Regions from separate parts of the Nissabacter sp. SGAir0207 genome, predicted to be linked through region 3. Evidence: predicted binding sites of a transcription regulator. Region 3 holds the regulator's gene; each other region holds the start of a gene.
The links. The regulator LexA, encoded in region 3, represses DNA repair genes until DNA is damaged. The targets are predictions, from matches to a motif close to TNCTGTATGTACATACAGNA.
Positions count from the first base shown of each region.

Region 1: umuD (translesion error-prone DNA polymerase V autoproteolytic subunit) is a predicted target of LexA. The motif match lies at 888-907, and genes of this name have one in related genera.
Region 2: sulA (SOS-induced cell division inhibitor SulA) is a predicted target of LexA. The motif match lies at 1,138-1,157, and genes of this name have one in related genera.

Region 1 covers NZ_CP028037.1:87,683-89,945, reverse strand. Annotated here, with positions in the region: gene C1N62_RS19615 (manganese catalase family protein) at 1-397, shown strand, start outside; gene umuD (translesion error-prone DNA polymerase V autoproteolytic subunit) at 439-867, opposite strand; gene C1N62_RS19605 (hypothetical protein) at 969-1,325, opposite strand; gene C1N62_RS19600 (H-NS family nucleoid-associated regulatory protein) at 1,499-1,897, opposite strand; gene C1N62_RS19595 (IclR family transcriptional regulator C-terminal domain-containing protein) at 2,215-2,263, opposite strand, start outside.
Region 2 covers NZ_CP028035.1:2,414,289-2,416,551, reverse strand. Annotated here, with positions in the region: gene ompA (porin OmpA) at 1-255, opposite strand, end outside; gene sulA (SOS-induced cell division inhibitor SulA) at 612-1,067, opposite strand; gene C1N62_RS10705 (TfoX/Sxy family DNA transformation protein) at 1,334-1,948, shown strand; gene yccS (YccS family putative transporter) at 1,989-2,263, opposite strand, start outside.
Region 3 covers NZ_CP028035.1:3,533,252-3,535,514, reverse strand. Annotated here, with positions in the region: gene plsB (glycerol-3-phosphate 1-O-acyltransferase PlsB) at 1-372, opposite strand, end outside; gene C1N62_RS15870 (diacylglycerol kinase) at 498-866, shown strand; gene lexA (transcriptional repressor LexA) at 1,006-1,614, shown strand; gene dinF (MATE family efflux transporter DinF) at 1,729-2,263, shown strand, end outside.

The DNA.
Region 1 (2,263 bases), on a different contig from region 3:
CGGCGTGCGTGACGCACTGACCTTCCTGATGACCCGTGAAGTGGCGCACCAGCTCTCCTTTGAGAAGGCGCTCTACGCCATCCGCAACAACTTCCCGCCGGGCAAACTGCCGCCGGTGCCCGCCTTTGCCAACATCTACTACAACATGTCGGGTGAGGGCGAGGTGCGGGGGAGCTGGAACTCGGATGAGAACTTCCAGTATGTGGCCGACCCGCAGCCCGCGGTGGATGGCGGCGACGGGCTGGCGGTACTGACCATCCCGGAGTCGCAAAAAGTGGACTATCAGGTGATGGCGCAGCGCACCCAGTCTGACCCGAACATCAACCCCGCCACCGGCGCGGAGCTTGGCTCCACCCCGTTGGAGGATAAGGATCTGGGGAGCAAGGGCCAGCCATAACGGCCAGCCCGGCAGGGGGCATACCCGCGGGTATGCCTTTTTTACTTGCGCAGGGTATGGATGACGTGCAGCACCTTGCCGAAGATCTCCAGCCGGTCAGCCTCCACGTAGATGGGCTGGTAGGCCGTGTTCATCGGCTCCAGACAGAGACGCGGCGTCAGGCAGAGCCGCTTGACGGTAAACTCCCCCTCCACCGCCGCAATCACGATGTCGCCATGCTGCGGCGTTTCGGCGCGATCCACCACCAGCAAATCGCCACTGTTGATGCCCGCCAGTACCATTGAATCCCCCTCGGCACGCACAAAGTAGGTGGCGCTGGGGTGACGGATACAGTACTCGTTCAGATCCAGCGTCCGCTCGATGTAGTCCGCCGCCGGTGACGGCACCCCGGCACGGCAGTAGTCGGCAAACAGCGGCAACGCCAGCACCGGTATCTCCTCATCCGGCGTGCTAAATATGCTCGTTACAATCACATCACTTCCCTCAATGATACTGGTTATCTATCCAGTATATGATAATTTAGAGGAATGGAAAGTGAGATTGCTCCGTTTCTCAAGGTGTTAGCCGCAGGTTATTTCGCCAGTGCCGCCATCAGGCTGGCGCGGCAGGCGCTGTCTTGCTGCACGGCGCGGGCTTTGTCGGCCTCAGGCAACCCTTGGAAAGCGGCAATCACCCGCCGGGCTTCGTCGCGATCCAGCGATTTGCGGTCAAGCGCGTAGAAGGAGTTGCCGCCCTCAATCACGGTATTGAAATCGCGCAGGTAGGCCTCTGGCGATGTGTCACTGCCCAAGCGCTGCACAATCACACACATCACCGCGCTATAATAGCCGTCGTTTTCCACACGGGCTTTATCGGCCCGATTTTTCCACCACATGCCAGCGGCCGCCAATATCAGCAGCACGAGAATTAAGGTTACGCTTTTTTTCATTTTGATCTTTTCTTGATAATAAAAGGTGATTCTAAAGTGTCATCAGACAAACCACCAGCCAGAATAGCGGGATGATATAGGGTTGGTTGAGAAAAGCGGAAATGGCGGCAGGGAAAGAGGCAAAGCGGGGAATTAAAGGCAGGACGCCGCTGTTACACGGCGTCCTGAGGCGATCACAGGGCGAAATCGTCCAGCGACTTGCCGGCATCCAGCGCCAGTTTAATGGCTTTCGGGGTGCGGCCCTGGCCGGTCCAGGTTTTCAATTCGCCATTTTCATCGCGGAATTGATATTTCGCCGGACGCGGCTGGCGCTTCTGGCGGCCACCCTGGGCATCGGTCATCGCCAACAGTTCAGCCGGGTCAATGCCCTCTTCCTGCATCAGCTCCAGATACTCTTTCAGCTTGGTAAGGTGCTCTTCTTTCTGCTGCTTTTCTGACGCCTCTTCTTCGCGGCGTTCTTCCACGATAGTTGTCAGTTTTTGCAGGATTTCTTCCAAGGTTGAGAGATCGACCTCACGCGCCTGTGTGCGCAGGCTGCGAATATTGTTCAACGTCTTCAGAAAACCAGTCATAATAATACCTTTCTATTCGATGCTTTATATTTATACAAATGTTTAAGAAGCGCGATCTTATAATACCCCTACGACTATTAACAACATTAAATCGTAAATAGCCGACAACAGCCTAATAAGTATCCGATTTTTCCTGCGCTATTATCCGCGCAGAAATCAGGGATACCCTGCCGTCATTAAAATAGTGGATACCATTATTACGATATAATGCCCAAACTGATGATGGCGAAACGCCGCATATCGGCGGCGCAAACAGGATAATATTGCGCGGCCTTCAGGCAAGCCAAGCCGGCAGGAATTTCATTTAAATGTCGCGATTACAACAATAGCGCCAGCTCCATCGCGGTACGCTGCAACTGCGGCAAT
Region 2 (2,263 bases), 1.1 Mb from region 3:
AAGCCAGTCATATCCCATTTCAAAGCCCAGGTACTGGTTCGCTTGGTAGCCTACGAACGCACCTGCACCCAGTTGGCTTTCATGAGTTGGGCCATTGCCAACACCGTTGTAGCCGTTACCATAGAAACCAGTGTCATGGTACTGGGACCAGCCCAGTTTTGCACCGGTGTACCAGGTGTTATCTTTAGGGGCGGCTTGCGCTACGGTAGCGAAACCTGCCAGTGCCACTGCTAATGCGATAGCTGTCTTTTTCATTTTGCGCCTCGTTATCATCCAAATAGGCAATGAGCTTTAAGCTGTTATAAGCCCTTGGTTAAAATCCTTCGTCAAGGTTATTGCTTCCGTTAGTTACTTTGCCAATTGATTTGGCCTTATAGAGCAACCTTGGCGATGTAAAGTCTACAACGTGGCGTGAAACTTACAAGTATGAAGTTTTCAGGGCCAGCAAAAATGGCCTAAAACGTACATAATTTTTAACATGTTCGAGCAATTGGTGACGAATTTAGGCGAAAAAAACCCTTAATGGACGTTAAACAGGCCGCTTGAATGGCGGGTTATAGAGTTATTGACGTCAAAAAGGGCTTTTTTCATGAGAATATTCCTAATTTGTGTCAATGATAACGTGATGAGTGAATTTTAAGGGCCGGGAAATGTCCGCACGCCCGGCGCTCCCCCAACTGGGGGCGCATAATGAAACCGTAAGCCTGCCCGCGTTGTGCTGCCTGTTGCAGTCGGGCATGTTCGGCGTCGGTCAGTTCCGGCAGCCACCCCAACACCACGCTGTAATTGCCGCTCTGCAAAGCCCTTGCCATCGCTTCTACTGTGGAGGCAGGGGGCAGGGTGCGCAGCTGCACCACTTTATCCACCGGCAACCCGGAATCACGTAGCCAGTGGCGGCTCAATTTCTGTTGAGGGGCCAGCCAGAGCAACCAGCGGGACTGGGCGCCGAGGTGGTGCAGAAGGGGAAGAAGGATGTGTGCCAGGACAGGCTGCTCCTCGCTGTAGACAAATTCGCTGATCAGGCCACCTTGGTAGTCCGGTGAGGCTGGCAGCGTGGAGGACGGCATTGTGATTTGAGCGTGTTCGCCAGTCTGATAGTTATGAAGAGATGGACGCATAATTTCCCTGCCCTGAAGTCACTGTATGCATATACAGTATCCCCAGAAAATTCAAAAATCAACGCCATTCTTTCAAAGCAGCTCGCAGATTTGGCAGGTAATCCGCTGCAAACGCAATTTGTGTTTGGCACGCTCACCCAGTTTGCGTATTTTGTAATTCGCTGTTCTTAATACAGTTATTTCGTTGATAGACCTATTTACTAAAGGAAATAGTAATGAAGAACCTATACGAAAAAAGGATCGATCGCGCCAAGCTCGCGCTGGCCTCTTTGGGTGAAATTTGTACTCGTCCGCAGTTCGGCGGTTATGGCGTATTGGCCGGCGGCGTGATGTTCGGCCTGTTTTTGCAGGGTGAACTCTATCTACGCGCCACGGCGCACATTGAGGCGGAATTCCTCCAGCAGGGGATGACGCGACTGCGCTATCTGCGCCGCGGTCTGCCGCTGACCTTGAACTACTACCGGGTAACGGAGGCGCTCTGGGCGGATGAGACGCAGTTGCAGGCGCTCGCGGCCCTCGCCGTGGAGAGCGCCCGCCGCGAGGGAAGCGAGAAGCAAGGCGATACCCGGCTAAAGGCCTTGCCCAATATTGGCCTTAACCTGGAGGGGCAGCTGCTACAGGCCGGTATCGGCAACCCGGCTGAGCTGAAAGCACAGGGTGCCAAGGCGTGCTATCTGAAGTTGGATACCGAGAAAACGCCCCTGAGTATCCGGGTGCTGTTTGCTCTGGAGGGGGCGATCACGGGCTACCATGAGGCGGCGCTGCCACCGGAGCGCCGTGAGGAGTTGCGCAGCTGGTATGAGAGCATCCACCCCGCCGCCAAAAAGTAAGCCTTGAGGTCAGGCGGCCAGCCAGTGGGCTGGCCGCCATTCACGCCGCACTCTCCTGTGCAGGGTGCGCCAGCCGCTGATGCAGGGCCACCAGCTCCGGCAGCAGCCGCAACACCAGCCCCACCTGTTGCAATACCAACTGCTCACGGCTCTCGGCCTCCGGCGTGATGCTTGCCACCCGTTGAGAGAGCTGGGCCAGCAGCCGCTGGATGCGCGCGGCGTCATGCTCGGTCAGGTGCAGCGCACCATCGACGTAGCAGGCGGTGTCATCCAGAATGGCGAGGACGGCCGGATCGCCCAGTTCACCGCGATGCG
Region 3 (2,263 bases):
CGGCAGCATCTGGATGTCGAGCTGCGGGTTATTGCGGTGCAGATCGAGGTAGTCGTGGAACAGCTTGACCGACTCCTCCTGCGGGGTGTAATAGCGGAAGAAGCGTGGCCCCTGGCCGATGAACACATGGCTCGGCAGGTGGTGGCCATCAATCTCCAGCGGAATTAATGGATCGGGCAGGTTCTGCGCCAGGCACTGCTGCCGCAGGGTCAGAAGGTCTGCCTTCGAATCATAGGGTAAAACGTAAAGTACCGGCCGGGTCGGATCCAGGCGGAGTTCCGTCACCGGATCGGCAGGTATCACCTTGCTTCTTACCAGCAATTTGAGCGGTAAGTTCAAAAGGGAGTAGTAAAGTTTGCGCCAACCTGACATAAAAATGTAAAGCCTCATATAAGCGATGCGCCGCAAGGATATCAGAAAGCCGGTTTGATATCTTTCGTCCCGAGCGGATGAATAGCCGCTAAAATATTGTTAATTCATCTTAAGGTGCAGAGCGTATGGCAAATCAAACAACCGGGTTGGTCCGTATCTATAAAGCGGCCGGTTATTCGGTAAAAGGACTGCTGGCAGCCTGGAAAAATGAGGCTGCATTCCGACAAGAGGCCATGCTGGCCATCCCGGCCATCATCCTGGCGTTCTGGCTGGATGTGACCACCGTTGAGCGCATCCTGATGGTCGGGGCCATCGTGCTGGTGATGATCATTGAGATTATCAACAGCGCGATCGAGGCCATTGTCGACAGAATCGGGCCGGAGTTGCATCCGCTCTCGGGCCGCGCCAAGGATCTTGGCTCGGCGGCCGTTGCGTTGGCTATCATACTGACACTTTTCGTCTGGGCAATGGTGCTGCTGCCCCATTTGTCATAACTTGCGAAGATTTACGCAAAAGCGCACGGTAAACAGTGCAAAATGCACCGGAACCGGGGATTTTTCGCCTGTCAGGTTTTCAACTGCGCCGTAGCTGTATATACTCCCAGCAAGACTGTATAAACAACCAGGGGGCGGGATGAAAGCACTTACCACCAGACAGCAAGAGGTCTATGACCTCATTCGCGACCACATTTCCCAGACCGGCATGCCGCCGACGCGTGCCGAGATTGCGCAGCGCCTGGGTTTCCGCTCGCCTAACGCGGCAGAAGAGCACCTGAAGGCGCTGGCGCGCAAGGGTGTGATTGAGATTGTCTCCGGCGCCTCACGCGGCATCCGCCTGCTGATGGAAGAGGAGAACGGCCTGCCGCTGATTGGCCGCGTCGCCGCCGGCGAACCGCTGCTGGCACAGCAGCACATTGAGAGCCACTACCAGGTTGACCCGGCGATGTTCAAGCCGAGCGCCGACTTCCTGCTGCGCGTCAGCGGCATGTCGATGAAAGACATCGGCATTCTGGATGGCGACCTGCTGGCGGTGCACAAGACCCAGGATGCGCGCAACGGCCAGGTGGTGGTGGCGCGCATTGATGATGAAGTTACCGTCAAGCGCCTGAAAAAGCAGGGCAACATTGTGCACCTGCTACCGGAAAACAAAGAGTTCACCCCGATCGTGGTTGACCTGCGCGAGCAGACCTTCTCTATTGAAGGGCTGGCCGTCGGCGTCATTCGCAACGGCGACTGGAGCTAACGGCATAGGGCGCAGTGCAGGAAGCGGCTGCGCCAGCCGGATACAGTCCTGAACTCCTGATAACGCCCCCTCGTGGGGCGTTGTCGTTTCTTCTCCCTGCCCGTGAGCGAACTGATGCCACTGATTGCCGCCCTACGGTTCGGTGAGACCGACCGCCAGCTCTGGCGTTTGGCGCTGCCGATGATCTTCTCCAACGTCACCGTCCCGCTGCTGGGGCTGGTAGACACCGCCGTCATCGGCCACCTCGACAGCCCGGACTACCTCGGCGGCGTCGCGGTTGGCGCGATGGCGACTAGCTTCCTGTTTATGCTGCTGCTGTTCCTGCGCATGAGTACCACCGGCATGACGGCGCAGGCGTTCGGCGCCCGCGATCCGGCGCGGCTGGCGCGGGCCTTTATGCAGCCGCTGCTGCTGTCGGTTGCCGCGGGCCTGCTGATTTTGCTGTTCCGCCACCCGCTGATTGAACTGGCGCTGGGGCTGGTGGGCGGCCATGCCGCGGTGCTGGAGCAGGCGCGGCTGTTCCTCGAGATCCGTTGGCTCAGCGCGCCAGCCTCACTGGCGAATCTGGTGATCCTCGGCTGGCTGCTGGGGGTGCAGCACGTGCGCGCACCGGTGCTGCTGCTGGTGATAGGCAACCTGCTGAACATTG